4 regions of the Streptomyces sp. SJL17-4 genome follow, and region 2 is predicted to be linked to each of the others. Evidence: riboswitches for the same ligand, from Rfam matches in the RefSeq annotation. Region 2 holds a riboswitch; each other region holds the start of a gene.
The links. Region 2 has a riboswitch for cobalamin ahead of cobN (cobaltochelatase subunit CobN). Riboswitches for the same ligand answer to the same signal wherever they lie in the genome.
Positions count from the first base shown of each region.

Region 1: another riboswitch for cobalamin. It lies ahead of N5875_RS02885 (ABC transporter substrate-binding protein); the one in region 2 lies ahead of cobN (cobaltochelatase subunit CobN).
Region 3: another riboswitch for cobalamin. It lies ahead of N5875_RS35115 (energy-coupling factor ABC transporter permease); the one in region 2 lies ahead of cobN (cobaltochelatase subunit CobN).
Region 4: another riboswitch for cobalamin. It lies ahead of N5875_RS29785 (cobalamin biosynthesis protein); the one in region 2 lies ahead of cobN (cobaltochelatase subunit CobN).

Region 1 is NZ_CP104578.1:699,121-703,275, reverse strand. It holds gene N5875_RS02890 (iron chelate uptake ABC transporter family permease subunit) at 1-813, opposite strand, end outside; gene N5875_RS02885 (ABC transporter substrate-binding protein) at 900-1,949, opposite strand; cobalamin riboswitch at 2,107-2,231, opposite strand; gene N5875_RS02880 (CsbD family protein) at 2,386-2,574, opposite strand; gene N5875_RS02875 (hypothetical protein) at 2,712-3,074, opposite strand; gene N5875_RS02870 (NmrA/HSCARG family protein) at 3,110-4,063, opposite strand.
Region 2 is NZ_CP104578.1:4,530,210-4,534,364, reverse strand. It holds gene cobN (cobaltochelatase subunit CobN) at 1-2,049, opposite strand, end outside; cobalamin riboswitch at 2,085-2,231, opposite strand; gene cobG (precorrin-3B synthase) at 2,364-3,719, shown strand; gene N5875_RS20320 (precorrin-8X methylmutase) at 3,734-4,155, shown strand, end outside.
Region 3 is NZ_CP104578.1:7,815,524-7,819,678, forward strand. It holds gene cbiQ (cobalt ECF transporter T component CbiQ) at 1-669, opposite strand, end outside; gene N5875_RS35110 (energy-coupling factor ABC transporter substrate-binding protein) at 676-1,137, opposite strand; gene N5875_RS35115 (energy-coupling factor ABC transporter permease) at 1,137-1,832, opposite strand; cobalamin riboswitch at 1,861-2,068, opposite strand; gene N5875_RS35120 (PTS fructose transporter subunit IIA) at 2,190-2,687, opposite strand; gene dhaL (dihydroxyacetone kinase subunit DhaL) at 2,684-3,319, opposite strand; gene dhaK (dihydroxyacetone kinase subunit DhaK) at 3,346-4,155, opposite strand, start outside.
Region 4 is NZ_CP104578.1:6,628,908-6,633,062, forward strand. It holds gene N5875_RS29780 (cobyric acid synthase) at 1-1,000, opposite strand, end outside; gene N5875_RS29785 (cobalamin biosynthesis protein) at 997-1,971, opposite strand; cobalamin riboswitch at 2,005-2,137, opposite strand; gene N5875_RS29790 (hypothetical protein) at 2,260-2,481, opposite strand; gene N5875_RS29795 (inorganic phosphate transporter) at 2,494-3,774, opposite strand.

The DNA.
Region 1 (4,155 bases), 3.8 Mb from region 2:
GGTGAGCGCGCGGACCGCGTGCGGCAGGACCAGGCCGACGAAACCGATCGCACCCGCCGAGGACACCAGGACGGCGGTGAGCAGGGCGGTGACCGAGAGGAGGACGAGGCGGGTCCGCGCCACGGAGACGCCGAGCGTCGCCGCCGCGTCCTCGCCGAAGGCGAAGGCGTCCAGGGTGCGGGCGTGCCCGCCGCAGACCAGCAGTGCGCCGGCCAGGACGGCCGCGCACACCCCGACGTCGGTCCAGCCCGCCCCGCTGAGCGAGCCGAGCAGCCAGAAGAGGATGCCCCGGGTGGTCTCCGCGTCGGCGGCGGTCATCACCACGAACGAGGTGAGCGCGGAGAAGAGCTGCATCGCCGCGACCCCCGCGAGGACGACACGGTCCGTCGACCCGCCCAGGGTGTGGCTCAGCAGCAGGACCAGGGCGAAGGAGCAGAGCGCGCCGAGGAAGGCGCCTCCGGCGACGGACAACAGGCCGCCGCCCGCACCGAGGACGACGACCGCGACCGCCCCGGTCGAGGCGCCGGAGGAGACGCCGAGGACGAACGGGTCGGCGAGCGGATTGCGCAGCAGGGACTGCATCACCGCGCCGCAGACGGCGAGTCCGGCGCCGCACACGGCCGCGAGGAGAGTGCGGGGCAGCCGCAGGTCCCAGACGATGCCGTCGCGGATCGCGCTCAGTCCGGACGGGTTCCCGCCCAGGTGGGAGACGACGACCGACCAGGCGTCGGCGACGCGGATGTCGGCCGGTCCGATGGTGAGGGCGAGGGCGACGGAGGCGCACAGGAGGACGATCCCGGCCGCCCCGGCGATCGGCGGGAGCGCCCGGGAGGGAAGGGAGACGGCCGGCCCGGGGCGCTTCCGGCCCGTCCCGGCCACAGCGCCCGGCGTGGACCCCGTCACTTCGCGAGCCCGTACGTCCGCAGCGCGGCGGCGACCTTCTCGATGCCCTCGACGGTACGGATGGTGGGGTTCATGGCCTGGCCGCTGAGGACCACGTACCGCTTCTTCCGTACCGCCGTCATGTTCCGGGTGACCGGGTGCGATTCCAGGAACTCGATCTTCTTCGCGGCGCTCTCGGCCGACTGGGCCTTGCGGGTCAGATCGGCGATCACCAGCACGTCGGGATCGCGGTCGACGACCGTCTCCCAGTTGATCTGCGGCCACTCCTCCTTCGTGTCGTCGAAGACGTTCTTCACGCCGAGCGTCCCGCTGACGATCCCCGGCGCCCCGCAGCATCCGGCCATGTACGGCCCCTGGGAGTCGGAGAACCAGTACAGGACGGACGCGTCGCCGTAGTCCGCACCGGCCCTGGCCTTCTCCACCCGGGCGCGGAGCTCCCCGACGAGCTTCTCGCCGCGCTCCGGCACGCCGAAGATCCTGGCCAGGTCGCGGACCTCGCCGTACACGGTGTCCATGGTCAGCGGCTCGGTCCGCACGCCGTCGCCGTCGCCGCTGTTGTCCTTGCCGACGCAGTCGGCGGGGGAGACGTACGTGGGCACGCCGAGCTTCGTGAACTGCTCGCGGGGCGCCACACCGCCCTTGCCCACGGTGTAGAGGAAGGAGGCGCTGACGAAGTCGGGCTCGGTGTCGAGGACCTTCTCGAACGACGGGTAGCGGTCGGCGAGCCGGGGGACGGCGGCGTTCGCCTTCTCCAGGCCCTTGAGGACCGGGTCCGTCCAGGTGGCGGTGCCGACCATGCGGTCGGCCAGGCCGAGCGAGAGCAGGATCTCGGCCGAGCCCTGATCGAGGGCGACGGCCCGGCGGGGCGCGCGGTCGACCTCGACCCGCTGCCCGCAGTTGTCCGGGAGGACGGTGCGGCCGGAGTCCGTGGCCTGCGCCCCGGACGAGGGCGTCGCACCGCCGGAGCCGGAACCAGAACCGGAGCCGGAACCAGAACCGGAGCCGGAACCGGAACCGCAGCCGGTCAGGAGAACGGCGCCGGCCATGAGCAGCACGGCGGAACGGACGGGGCGTGCGAGGGGCGCGGCGGAACGGACAGGGTGTGCGAAGGGCACGGAAGGAGTCCTCTGCGTCACGGCTCATGCGCGGAGCCTGTCGTACGGTGCTCCCCGGGCGGCGATGCCCGCCCCCCGGGCCGCCAGCAGGTCTTCGGACTCGGGGTCGTCCGGACGGAACGCCTTCCCAGGCCCTCATGGGGCCCAGTGGCCGATGCTCCGCCCGTCACCCTCACCGCTGCGCGTCAGCTCCGGATTCCCACCGGATTCCCTGACCCGTGCACATACCGTGTCGATACGTACAGAGGTGCGACTGGCCCGGGCAAGCTACCACAGGTCGATCTTCGTCCGACCCCGGGCCGCCTATGGAGCGCGTCGCTCAGGACTCGCCTCGCTCAGGACCGGCGTCGCTCAGGACTCGCCTCGCTCAGGACTCGTGTCGCTTCATGTCGTCGCGCGCCTTCCGCGCGCTCTCGTGCACCCTCTCGATCGCCGCTCGGGCCTTGGCCGCCATCCGGTCGGCCTCGCCCTCCGCCTCCAGGCGCGAGTCGCCGGTCGCCTTCCCGGCGACCTCCTTCATGGCCCCCTTGCCCTTCTGCACGGTGCTCTTGCGCATGATCGGGTTCCTTCCGTCGAATCCCACGCCGGGTCCGCTTCCCTTCCACGGGCGGCTGCCCCTGATGCCGGGATTCATGCGACAGGCCCCGGCGCGCGCGGCTCGGTCAGCCACCGGTGCGCCGTGCGTACGGACCGTCAGTCCGCCGTGCGCCGCGCCGCCGCGCTCCTCCGCCGGGCCACCGCCCGCAGCAGCAGCCGCATCAGGCACACCGCGGTGACCACCCACACCGCGGCGAAGAGCCACAGCGGGCCGGACGACGTGGACGCGACCGCGAGGAGGAACAGGGCCACGCAGGCGATTCCGAGGACCGTGGTGAACCAGCCGAGGCGATGCCGCAGGACCGCGCCCCAGGTGCCTCCCGCGCTTCCCGTACCCGCGCCGGTGTTTCCGAGCGAACGCAGTCTGCGGGTGAGGGACGCATCGCCCCGAAGGCCTTCCTCGATGCCCTCGAGGATCTTCCGTTCCTGATGGGTGAGCTTGGGATTGGGATCGTGCATGACGAACTCCCGTCGAGCATCGAGCGGTCCGGCGGTCACGCCCAGGCGGTGCGCAGACGGTCCTGGTGCGCCGCGAGCCACGTGCCGAAGTCCTGGAGGGCGGGGTTGAGGCCCCGGACGGCGTCGATGTCCCGGGCTTCGATGAAGTGCTGCTCGCAGTCCGTGTAGTACTGGAACATGTTCCCCGACTCGTCCGCGCCCGGGAATCCCTGCGCACGCCATTCGTCCGGAGCGAGGGGGCGGTAGCGCACCGGTTCGCCGAGCGCTCCCGTCAGGGCCGCGGCCATGTCGGCGACCTTGAGGTGCTCGCCGGCGATGCTGACCGTCGCCGCGATGAGATCCGTACCGCGTGCGAAGACGGCCAGTGCCGTCCTTCCGACGTCGTCCACGGCCATCCCGGAGAGCCTGGCTTCGCCCATCGGGTACGCCAGCCGGAGGGCGCCGTCCGTGTCGCGCTGCGCGGGGAAGAATTCGAACAGGTTCTCCCAGAAGAAGGTGGTGCGGAGGAACGTCGTCGGCACGCCCTCGTCGAGGAAGTAGTGGTCCGCCTCCGCCTTGCCGTCGAAGTGCGGCACCTTGTAGCGCTCCTGCAGCGTCGGCATCCGCTCGTCCTCGCGCGGCACGCACTCACGGGTGTCCTCGAGCGTCGACCAGATCGCGTGCTGCACCCCCGCGTGCGAGGCGGCCTGGGCCATGGCTTCGGCCTGGGCCTTCTCCCGCTCCGCGGACGTGTGCTCCCAGAAGTTCGTGACCAGAAAGGCGCCGTACGCGTGCTCGAACGCGGGGCCGAGGCTCGACGGATCGTCCATGTCGCCCCGTACGATCTCGGCGCCCAGCCGCTTCAGCTCCGCGGCGGGCTCCCCGTCGGGGTGCCTCGTGACGGCACGGACCGTGAAGGCTCCGTCGCGGTCCGCCAGAACGGCCCGAGCGAGGCCCCCGCCCTGCTGACCGGTCGCGCCGAACACCGTGATGATCTTCTTGGCGGTCATGACTGGAATCGCCTCACAGCTGCGTGCGGAACCCGTGGAGCCCGAGGACTCCCTCCCTGGCATGTTCCCGGGAACGGCCCCCGCATGCGACG
Region 2 (4,155 bases):
GCCCTCCGGGGCGCCGCCGAGGACGTGCAGACCGTCGCGGATCTGGGCGTCCTTGACCTCGCACAGCCAGCCGTCGACGTGCAGCAGGAAGTCGTCGAAGCCGTCGTCCTCGGGGCGCTGCTCCAGACCCAGGTCGTGGTCGAGCTTGGCGGCCTGGATCAGCGTCCAGATCTGGGCGCGGATCGCGGGCAGCTTCGCCGGGTCCATCGACGAGATCTGCGCGTACTCGTCGAGCAGCTGCTCCAGACGCGCGATGTCGCCGTACGAGTCGGCACGGGCCATCGGCGGCACCAGATGGTCGACGAGCGTGGCGTGCACGCGCCGCTTGGCCTGGGTGCCCTCGCCCGGGTCGTTGACCAGGAACGGGTAGATCAGCGGGATGTCACCGAGGGCCGCGTCCGGGCCGCAGGCTGCGGACAGGCCGGCGTTCTTGCCGGGCAGCCACTCCAGGTTGCCGTGCTTGCCCAGGTGCACCATGGCGTCGGCGCCGAAGCCGCCGTCCTCGGCGCGGGCGGCGATCCAGCGGTAGGCCGCCAGGTAGTGGTGGGACGGCGGGAGATCGGGGTCGTGGTAGATCGCGATCGGGTTCTCGCCGAAGCCGCGCGGCGGCTGGATGAGGATCAGCAGGTTCCCGCGGCGCAGCGCCGCGAGGACGATGTCGCCCTCCGGGTTGCGGGAGCGGTCCAGGAACATCTCGCCGGGCGCCGGGCCCCAGTGCTCCTCGACGTGGGTCCGCAGCTCCTCGGGGAGCGTCGCGTACCAGCGCTTGTAGTCGGCGGCCGGGATGCGGACGGGGTTCTTGGCGAGCTGCTCCTCCGTCAGCCAGTCCTGGTCGTGGCCGCCGGCCTCGATGAGGGCGTAGATCAGCTCGTCGCCGTCGCCGGAGACCAGGCCGGGGAGGTCCTCGGCGGGCCCGAAGTCGTACCCCTCCTCACGGAGGCGGCGCAGGAGGGAGACGGCGGAGGCGGGGGTGTCGAGGCCGACGGCGTTGCCGATGCGGGAGTGCTTCGTCGGGTACGCGGAGAGGACGAGCGCCAGCCTCTTCTCGGCGTTCGGGATGTGCCGGAGCCGGGCGTGCCGTACGGCGATCCCGGCGACGCGGGCCGCGCGCTCGGCGTCGGCGACGTACGCGGGCAGGCCGTCCTCGTCGATCTCCTTGAAGGAGAACGGCACGGTGATGAGCCGGCCGTCGAACTCCGGGACGGCGACCTGGCTGGCGGCGTCCAGCGGGGAGAGACCCTCGTCGTTCTCCTCCCAGGCGGCGCGCGAACCGGTCAGGCAGAGCGCCTGGAGGATCGGCACGTCGAGCGCGGCCAGCGCGCCCGCGTCCCAGGCCTCCTCGTCGCCGCCGGCCTGCGCCTCGGCGGGCTTGGTGCCGCCGGCCGCGAGGACGGTGGTGACGATCGCGTCAGCGGTACGGAGCCGGTCGAGCAGCTCCGGCTCGGGGGCCCGCAGGGACGCCACGTACAGCGGGAGGGCCTGGGCGCCGGCGTCCTCGATCGCCTCGCAGAGCGCGTCGACGAACGCGGTGTTCCCGCTCATGTGGTGGGCGCGGTAGTAGAGCACGGCGACGGTCGGGCCGTCGGTCCGCTTCGGGGTGCGCTCCAGCGGACCCCAGGTGGGGGCGGCGGCCGGGGCCTCGAAGCCGTGGCCGGTGAGGAGCACGGTGTCGGAGAGGAAGCGGGCCAGCTGCTCCAGGTTCGCGGGGCCGCCGTGCGCGAGGTAGGCGTGCGCCTCGGTGGCGACGCCGACGGGGACGGTGGACGCCTCCATCAGCTGGGCGTCGGGGGCCTGTTCACCGCTGAGGACGACCACCGGCTTTCCGGCGGCGCGGACCGCGTCGAGGCCCTCCTCCCAGGAGCGGAGGCCGCCGAGGAGCCGTACGACGACGAGCTCGGCCTCGGCCAGGAGGGCGGTCAGTTCGGCGAGGGGGAGACGGGCGGGGTTGGCGAAGCGGTACTCCACCGGGCCGCCGGCCGCGGCCGCGTTCGCGTTCGCCGCGCGGGCGCTGAGCAGGTCGGTGTCGGAGTGCGACAGCAGCAGAAGCATGGCGAGCGCAGGCCTTCCTCGGGGTTGTCCGCGCCCCGGGTGGTCGTATGGACGGCGGGAGTTCCTGACTCACCCGTTCCGTCGTGCCTGGTACGGGCTCACAGTGGCGGGACCGCGCCGGATTCTCACCGGGCTTCCTCCCCGGGGTCCTGGGACCCCATGCCGTCTGCATAGTAGATCGTGCGGTCGACGACCCGGGCCGGGTGAGGCAGTCGGCCGGATCACACCTGCCGACGGCCGGGCACCGGGTGGGGCGGACGCAGGGCGGTCGGGCGGCCGGATCGCGGCCGGTGGCCGGCCGGCGGCCCGTCGGTATGCTCGCCGCCATGCCGCCCACCCCGCCCCCGACGCCCGAGCCGGGCGAACCTCGCATACGGGACCGTGGCGACGCGTGCCCCGGGGCGCTGCGCCTGCACTCCGCCGACGACGGCCGCCTCGCCCGACTCCGCCTGCCCGGCGGCCGCTTGACGTCCCGTCAGGTCGAGTTCCTGGCGGACGCGGCGGAGTCCCTGGGCGACGGACGGCTCAGCATCACCTCCCGCGGCAACGCCGAGCTGCGCGGCCTCGCCGACGACTGCGGGGCGGAGCTCGCCGCGCTCCTCGCCGAGGCGGGCCTGCTGCCCTCCCCCACCCATGAACGCGTCCGCAACATCGTCGCCTCCCCGGCCGCGGGGCTCGACGGACTCGGCGCCGCCGACGTGCAGTTGTGGGCCCGCGAGCTGGACGCCCTGTTGTGCTCCGCCCCCTGGGCGGCGGCCCTCTCCGGCCGGTTCCTCTTCGTCCTCGACGACGGGCGCGGCGACGTGGCCGGGCTCGGCGGCGATGTGACCTTGGTCGCAGTGCAGGGCGGAGGTGCCGAGCTGCACGTCGGCGGGCGGGCCTTCCGTGTCGCCGACGCCGACGCGGCCCGCGCGGCCCTGGCCGCGGCGGGCGCGTTCCTGGACGCGGCGCGGGACGCCGGGACCGGCGCCTGGCGGGTCCGGGAACTGCCGGAAGGCACCGAGATCGACGCGACGGGAGCCCTGGCTGCCGCGGGACTGCCGACCGAGCCGGTCACGGCGCAGAGCCCGGGACTGCCGACCGAGCCGCTCGCACCGCAGCGCGTGCCCGTGGTGCCCGCCCCCGCCTCCGCCTCCGCCTCCGCTCCCGGAGCCGTACCCCCGCCGCCGCTTCCCCACGGTCCAGCCCCCTCCCCCGGCCCCCTCGGCTCCGCCGCCCTCTCCGTGCTCGCGCCCCTCGGGCGGCTCACCGCCGCCCAGCTGCGCGCACTGCTCCCCGCCGACGAGGTGCGGCTCACCCCCTGGCGCGGCGTCGTCGTGGTCGGCGCCGGGGCCGAACGGCTGCCCGCCCTCGACGCGGCCGGGCTCGTCACCCGCCCCGACTCCCCCTGGGCCGGCGTCACCGCCTGCACCGGACGGCCCGGCTGTGCCAAGTCCCTCGCCGACGTCCGCACCGACGCCACCACCACCGCCACGGCTGCCGGAACCGCCACCGCTGCCGCGCCCGGTCGCCCCGTGCACTTCTCCGGGTGCGAGCGCCGCTGCGGACACCCGCACGGTGCCTGGACCGACGTCCTCGCCACCGCCGGCGGCGACTACCTGGTGGACGGCGTCCCCACCCCCCGTACCGCCCTGCCCGAAGCCGTGACCGCGGCCCGCACGACGAGATGAGCGAGAGCAACAGGATGTTCGACTACGAGAAGGACGGGGCGGAGATCTACCGCCAGTCCTTTGCCACGATCCGCGCCGAGGCGGATCTGGCGGGCCTGCCCGCCGACGTCGCCCAGGTGGCGGTCCGGATGATCCACGCCTGCGGCATGACCGACCTCGTACGCGACATCGCCTGGTCGCCGCGGGTCGTCACGAACGCCCGCGCCGCCCTCCGGGCCGGAGCGCCGATCCTCTGCGACGCGCAGATGGTCGCGAGCGGAGTCACCCGGCGTCGGCTTCCCGCCGACAACGAGGTGATCTGCACCCTCTCGGACCCGTCCGTGCCGGCCCTCGCCGCCGAACTCGGCACCACCCGCTCCGCCGCCGCCCTCGAACTGTGGCGGGACCGCCTCGAAGGCTCCGTCGTCGCCATCGGCAACGCGCCGACCGCCCTCTT
Region 3 (4,155 bases), 3.3 Mb from region 2:
GGACACCGCACACGCGGGCACCAGGACCCGCAGCGTCCCGTCGTACCCCCGCCCGGCGAGCCCCGACTGCAGGCGCTGCGCCCGGTCGAAGGCCCGTACGAACGTGGTCGCACCGAGGCCCGCGAGTGAACGCCAGGTCGCGGCCCGCGTGGTGTGCCCGAGCCGGGCCGCCTGCGCCTGCCGGATCTTGGACATCGCGTCGAGCAGCAGGAAGATGATCCGGTACATCACCAGCGCCACGTCCACCACGGGCGCCGGCACCCCCGCCCGTACCAGCCGGGGCAGAACGTCGGACACCGGCGTCGTGAACGCGAAGAGCAGCACCCCGAGCGAGGCCGAAGCCGTCCGCAGCAGCAACTCGCCCGCGTGCGTCGGACCGTCCGGCGCGAGGGCGACGAGCCCCCGGGTACCGCCCACCTCGAAGAGCAGCGGAATCGCGCCCGTGACACAGAACCCGAGCGGGATGCGGAACGCCCGCCACAGCGCCCGGCCCGGCACACCGGCCGGACCGAGCAGCACCGTGAGCGTGGTCGCCGCGACGAGGACCGCACCCGGCCACGGCGGCAGAGCCACCGCGCACAGGGTGAGACCGAAGCCGAGAAGCGCCTTCTCGGCGGGATGGCGGCGGCGCCAGCGACTGCTGTGCGCCGCCGCGTCGATCGGCAGCATCGGTGGCTACGCGCCCGGCCCGCCGGCGGACCCGCCGCCGAGGGACGGCCCGGTGCCGGTGCGGGAGCCGGTGCTGGTGCCGCTCTCGGACTCCGCGGTCCTGGCCTCGGCAGCCCCTGCGGCATCCGCTCCGGCGCCGTGCGCCTCGGCTGCCTCGGCCGCCTCGGCCCGCGCCGCCCCCTGTCGACGGCCGCGCCGCAGACCGAAGTAGTACGCGAGGACACCGGCGCCGAGGGCCGCCTGAAGGGCGAACAGCGCCGACTCGATCTCCCCGGACGGCGGCTCGTAGAGCGGGCTGAACCACGGCTCGTAGTCCGGCTGGAGCTCGGTGATCGCGGTCTCCGCCTCCGCGTCGGCCCCCGTGAAGGGTTCTTCCTTGTGGTCGCCGAGCCCCAGTGCGAGCGGCAGGACCGCGAGCGCGGCGACGACGAGCAGCAGCAGGGCGTTGATCTTCGCGTTCCGGCTCATCACGCGGTCGCCTCCTCGCGTCGCTCCGACGTGCGCCCGGCGAGGACGCCGAGCCGGATCAGGTCGCCCTTGCTCGACTGGGTGAGCAGGCGCATCACAAGCACGGTGAGCAGACCCTCGCTCACCGCGAGCGGAATCTGCGTGACGGCGAAGATCCCGCCGAACTTGGCGAGCGCGCCGGGGATGCCGCTGCCCGGGTCGGGGAAGGCGAGCGCCAGCTGGACGCTGGTCACGCAGTAGGTGGACAGGTCGGCGACGAACGCGCCGAAGAAGACGGCGACCATCAGCGGCGCACCGAACCGGCGCAGCAGCACGTAGGTCCCGAACCCCGCCCAGGGCCCGACGATCGCCATCGAGAAGGCGTTCGCGCCGAGTGTGGTCAGCCCGCCGTGGGCGAGCAGCAGGGCCTGGAAGAGCAGGGTGATCGTCCCCAGGACCGCCATGATCGGCGGCCGGAACAGGATCGCGCCCAGGCCCGTACCGGTCGGATGCGAGCAACTGCCCGTCACGGAGGGCAGTTTGAGTGCCGACAGGACGAACGTGAAGGCGCCGGCAGCGCCGAGCAACAGGGTGGACTCAGGATTCGACCGCACCTCGCGGGTCAGCGCGCGGACCCCGTGGACGACGAACGGCGCGGACGCGACACTCCAGGCGGCCGCGTGCACAGGGGGCAGATACCCCTCGGCAATATGCATGGTTGGGAGACCCTCTCCAGCACCTCGTGGATGGACAACGCACCCTGGCCGGTCTCCTGGCTGACGGTCATTCCGTCCGACTCCGCCTTCCCACACCACGGCGGTCTCCCGACGTGGTCCAGTGGCTTCCCCGAGGGTGTTCCCCGCGGGGGTGGAGCCGGACCTCCCGATCACAGTGGCGAGGGCCGCACCGGTACTGCACCGGTTTCCCGTACACCAAGGCTCTGCGACATTAGTGTGTTGACCTGCTGGATCACAACACGCCCGCCACCCGGTGGGGCCCCTCGCTCACTCCCCGCAGTCGCCCGGGGCGACTCGGAGCCGAGCTCGGGGCCTCTCCCTCGGGTACTCCCTCGGTCACTCCTTGCGGTAGTCGTACGCCTCCGACGCGGCCGCCGCCACGGCGTCGAGGTCCCCGCCCGCGCTCGCGGTGACCAGGGCGGCGACCGCGCCCTCGACGAACGGCGCGTCCACGAGTCGAGAGCCGTCGGGCAGTTCGTCACCCTCGGCGAGGAGGGCCTTCACGGTGAGCACCGCGCTCCCCAGATCGACGAGGATCGCCACACCGGCGCCCTGGTCGACGCCCTTCGCCGCGCCGGAGATCAGCTCGGAGCTCGTCCCGAGGCCACCGTCGGGGGTTCCCCCGGCCGGGAGGATCGGGGCGAGGTCACCGCCGCCGGCGAGCCCCCGGGCCAGCTCGGCCACGGCGGCCGCGACGGCGGCGCTGTGCGAGACGAGCACGATGCCGACGGAACGGGAGCCGACCGCACCGGAGCCGACCGCAGCGGAGCCGGAGCCGGTCTCCGTCCCCGTCCCCGCTCCTGTCCCCGCTCCCGTCCCCGTCCCGCCACTCATGACGCCCCCTCGGCGCTCGACGTCTCCGTGCGCGCGGTCTCGTCGAGCGCGGCGAACAGCAGCGCCGAGGACGTGGCCCCCGGATCCTGGTGCCCCACCGACCGCTCGCCCAGATAGCTGGCCCTGCCCTTGCGCGCCCGCAGGGGTACGGTCGCCAGGGCGCCGTCCTCGGCCGCCGTGCGGGCCGCGCCGAACGAGTCCCGCAGCCCCTCCACGGCCGGCATGAGCGCGTCGAGCATCGTCTTGTCGCCCGCCTGCGCGCCGCCCAGCTGGGACACGGCGGCCACGCCGGAGCCGAGCGCCTCCGCCAACTGTTCCCGGGTGACGCGCTCGTCGTCGCCCAGGGTCTTGCCGGTACGACGGAGCAGTGTGCCGTACAACGGCCCCGAAGCGCCCCCCACGGTGGAGATCAGCTGTCGCCCGGCGACGGTGAGCACCGCGCCCGGCGTCGCGGGCGGGTCCTTGGCCAGGGTCTCGGTCACGGCGGCGAACCCGCGCTTGAGATTGGCGCCGTGGTCGGCGTCGCCGATGGCCGAATCGAGCTCGGTGAGCCGGTCCGCCTCCCGGTCGACGGCCTCCGCCACAGCGGCCAGCCAGCGCACCAGGAAGTCGGCCTCGAAGGTCTGCGTCATGTCGGTCCCCTGTTCCTTCGTCCGTCTCACCGGCCCCAGCGCAGCGCGGGCGTCTCCACGGGCGCGTCCCAGAGGCGCAGGAGCTCCTCGTCCACCTCGCACAGGGTGACCGAGCAGCCGGCCATGTCGAGCGAGGTCACGTAGTTCCCGACGAGGGTCCGGGCCACCGGCACCCCCCGCTCGCCCAGGACGCGCTGCACCTCGGCGTTGAACCCGTACAGCTCGAGGAGCGGGGTCGCACCCATCCCGTTCACCAGGGCGATGACCGGCCCGGAGGGGCGGAGGTCCTCGACGACGGCGTCGACGGCGAAGTCCGCGATCTCCCGGGAGGTCATCATCGGGCGCCGCTCCCGGCCCGGTTCGCCGTGGATGCCGATGCCCAGCTCCAGCTCGCCCTCCGGGAGGTCGAAGGTGGGGCTGCCCTTGGCGGGGGTGGTGCACGCGCTCAGGGCGACGCCGAAGGAGCGGCAGCGCTCGTTGACCCGGCGGGCGATCGCCTCCACGCGCCCCAGGGGCGCGCCCTCCTCGGCTGCGGCGCCCGCGATCTTCTCCACGAAGAGCGTGCCGCCGGTGCCGCGCCGCCCGGCCGTGTAGAGGCTGTCCGTGACGGCGACGTCGTCGTCGACCAGGACCTTGGCGACCTGGACGCCCTCGTCCTCGGCGAGCTCCGCCGCCATCTCGAAGTTCAGCACGTCACCGGTGTAGTTCTTGACGACGAACAACACCCCGGCGCCACTGTCGACGGCGGCGGCGGCCCGCACCATCTGATCGGGCACCGGCGAGGTGAACACCTCGCCGGGGCAGGCGGCCGCCAGCATCCCCGGCCCCACGAACCC
Region 4 (4,155 bases), 2.1 Mb from region 2:
CGGCGGCCCGCCGGGCCAGCGCGTCCGCGAGGCCGCGCTCCCGCAGCCACGCCAGCGCCTTGACCGTCCCCCGGGTGCCCGGCACGACGACCAGGTCCGCGTCGACGAGTTCCTCGGCCCGGTCCACGAACCGGACGACGACGCCCGGCTCGGCGGCCAGCGCGTCCACGTCCGTGAAGTTCGACATCAGGGGTACGGCGCAGACCGCGACCCGCAGCACGTCCTCGCCGAACGGCGGCGCGACGACCGACTCGCGCACCGCGCCGCGCAGCGAGACCCGGAGCCCGTCCTCCTCGTCGATGCCGAGCCCGTGGGCGTACGGCAGGACGCCGAAGGTCCGTCTCCCGGTCAGCCCGTGGAGCATGTCGAGGCCGGGTTCGAGGAGGGTCACGTCACCCCGGAACTTGTTCACGAGGTAGCCGGCCACCAGCGACTGGTCCTCGGGGCTCAGCAGCGCCGTCGTCCCGAAGAACTGGGCGAAGACCCCGCCCCGGTCGATGTCGCCGACCACGACCACCGGCAGCCGCGCGGCCCGCGCGATGCCCATGTTCACGATGTCCGTGCGCCGCAGGTTGATCTCGGCCGGACTGCCCGCCCCCTCGCAGATCACGGCGTCGTACATGCCCCGGAGTTCCTCCAGGCACGCCATCACCGGCTCGAAGAGTTCCTTCTGCCGCCCCCCGTGGTAGCCGCGGGCGGACAGCTCGCCCACCGGCTTGCCCATCAGGACGACCTGGCTGGAGCGGTCGCTGCCCGGCTTGAGCAGCACCGGGTTCATCAGGGCGGTCGGCTCCACCCGCGCGGCCTGCGCCTGCATGGCCTGGGCGCGGCCGATCTCGGCGCCCTCGCGGGTCACGAAGGAGTTGAGGGACATGTTCTGCCCCTTGAACGGCGCCACCTTCAGGCCCTTGCGGACCAGCCAGCGGCAGATGCCGGCCGTCACGACGCTCTTGCCGGCGTCGGACGTGGTCCCGGCGACGAGCAGCCCCCCACCCCTCATGCGTTCCTCCGCTTCAGCGCGCTCACGATGGTCCGGCCGCCCACGCAGGCGGCCAGGGTCAGTCCGGTGATCCGGCGGGAGAGCCGGACCGCCCGGTCGATGTCGGCCACCTCGACGGCCCGCCCGGTCCCGTTGAGCACGGGCCGGTGCTCGACCCGTCCGGCGTACGACAGGGTGCCCCCGAGGCGTACGCCGAGGGCGCCCGCGAAGGAGGCCTCGACGGGGCCCGCGTTGGGGCTGGGGTGCTTCGCCGCGTCGGTTCGCCAGGCGTTGAGCGCACCGCGCGGGTTTCCGCCGGCGACGGTCGCGAGGACGGCCGTCAGCCGGGCCCCGGGCCAGCCGGCCACGTCGTCGAGCCGGGCCGAGGCCCAGCCGAAGCGGCGGTGGCGCGGCGACTTGTGGCCGACCATCGCGTCGAGGGTGTTGACGGCCCGGAAGCCGACGAGGCCGGGTACGCCCGCGACCGCGCCCCAGAAGAGGGCGCCGACCACGGCGTCGGAGGTGTTCTCGGCGACCGATTCGACGACCGCGCGGGCCATCGCGGGTCCGTCCAGGGACTGCGGGTCGCGCCCGCAGAGATGCGGCAGCCGCTCCCGGGCGACGTCCAGGTCCCCGGCGGCGAGCGCGCCGCCGATCGCGCGGGCCTCCCGGCCCAGGGTCGTACCGCCGACGACCGCCCACACGGAGGCGGCGGTCAGGGCGACGGCGGCGGCCGGCCGGTTCCGTACGGCCCGGGCGGCGAGCGCTCCGAGGGCGACGGTGGAGCCGGCGCAGACGGCGGTGTGCAGGGCACCCCAGCCGCGGTGGTCGTGGTGGAGGCGGTTCTCGACCGCGGCGGCCGCCCGGCCGAACGCGGCGACGGGATGTCCGCGGCGTGGATCGCCGACGAGCAGATCGACGGCGAGACCCGCGGCCGCTCCGTACGCGAATCCGTCCGGGGACAGGCGGCTGGTACTGCTGCGGCCGGGCATGGCGCATGTCCTCACTCAGGGTCCGCGCCCTGGATCGACGTGACCGGCGGCGAGAGTTCCTGGCTCCCGGACCCTTCGGATCCGGTCACAGTGGCGGGACCGCGCCGGATTCGCACCGGACTTCCTCTACTGCCGCCGTAATGGCCTCGGCAGTCCACCACGGCCCGAGAACACCCGTCAACTCACTCTTGACCTGCACCGGGTCACTGTGCGAAGCACCACAAACACGGCGGCGGGGCGGTCCGCACCCCGAAGGTACGGACCGCCCCGCCGGTCACGCTCGGACCGTCAGACGACGATCAGGTAGATGCCGTACGCCACGGCCGAGAGGCACAGGGCGAAGCAGGCGTAGGCGCCGGTGCGGGCCAGGGTGGCGGAGCCTCCCTGGGCGGCGGCCTGCTCCTGCTTGGAGAGGCCGATGATGCCGAGGGTGAAGAGGCCCACCAGGGCGACGGTCGCCACGAGGCTGACTCCGAAGACGGAGCCGAGAGCTGCCCAGTCGATCTTCATGTCGTTCGTTCCTTACACCGCTGCGGCGGGGGCGGGGGGCGCGGCCGGGTCGGTGGGAGCCGGTGCGGGGATGGTGGTCTTGAGCTCCTCGTCCGCGACGGCGGCGACGGAACCGGCGGCCGGCGGCGGGGTGACGGCCGCGATCGCGGTGGTCACCACACCCGCGGGCTCGGCGGCAGTGTCGTCGCCGTCGGCGGCGGCGTTCACGTTGTTGTGGTCGACCGGCTTGCGGCGGGACAGTGACCAGATGACGCCCGAGCCGGCGACGAGCAGGACCGCGACGGCGGCGATGCCCCAGGGGCCCTGCTTGGTGAGGAACTCGGCACCGGCGGCGACCAGGCCCGCGGCGGGCAGGGTCAGACCCCAGGCGACGAACATCCGGGTCGCGGTCGACCAGCGGACGACACCGCCCTTGCGGCCGAGACCGGCGCCCATCACGGCACCCGAGCAGGACTGGGTGGTGGAGAGGGAGAAGCCGAGGTTCGAGGAGGCCAGGATGACCGTGGCGGCGCTGGTCTGGGCGGCGAAGCCCTGCTGCGGCCGGAGGTCGGTGAGGCCCTTGCCCATGGTGCGGATGATGCGCCAGCCACCGAGGTAGGTGCCCAGGGCGATCGCGACACCGGCGGAGACGATGACCCACATCGGCGGGTTGGAGCCGGGGGCGAGGACGCCGCCGGTGACCAGGGCCAGGGTGATGATGCCCATCGTCTTCTGGGCGTCGTTGGTGCCGTGGGCGAGGGAGACGAGACCGGCGGAGGCGATCTGGCCGACCCGGTAGCCCTTGGCGGTGTGCTTCTCGTCGGTCTTGGCGCCGATCTTGTACGTCAGCCGGGTGGCCAGCATCGCGGCGAGGCCGGCGACGAGCGGCGCGGCGACGGCCGGGATGAGGACCTTGGTGACGATGGTGGAGCCGTTCACGGCCGACCAGCCGGCCGACATGACCGCGGCACCGATGAGACCGCCGAAGAGGGCGTGGGAGGAGCTGGACGGAAGTCCGAGCAGCCAGGTCAGGAGATTCCAGAGGATCGCGCCGACCAGCGCCGCGAAGATCACCTCTGTACGAATGCCCTCTTCGTTGATGATCCCGCCGGAGATCGTCTTGGCGACCTCCACGGACAGGAACGCGCCGACGAGGTTCAGCACGGCGGACATGGCCACCGCCGTCTTCGGCTTGAGAGCACCGGTCGAGATGGTCGTCGCCATCGCGTTCGCGGTGTCGTGGAAACCGTTCGTGAAATCGAACACGAGAGCTGTCACGACCACAATGGCGAGCAGCAGCGTGATGTGTTCCATTTACCCAGGCAATCGTTTGAGGTCAGTGGCTGGACGAACGTAAGCAACCTGAGTGAACGGAAGGTGAACTGGGTCGGGCGTTGTGGTGTCTCAAACCGGCGTCAAGGGATTCCGTTTACGGCTCCGGCCCGTCGGCTGTCCACGATGCGGTCACCCCGCAACCCCGGGTAATACCGGCTATCACCGGGCACATGCGACCTGCCCCGGTTCCTCCTCCGCCACCCGGTTCCGACCCCTGGACGGAACCATCCGACCGGGGGACCCCGCGGACGAGACCCATGTCACTCTCCCGGAGGGCCCGCGGGCCCCGGCGGGCCACGGCACGCCCCGTGCGCGAAGACCCCGCCCGCACCTCCCCTCCCGGCCTCCCCTCCGGCCCCC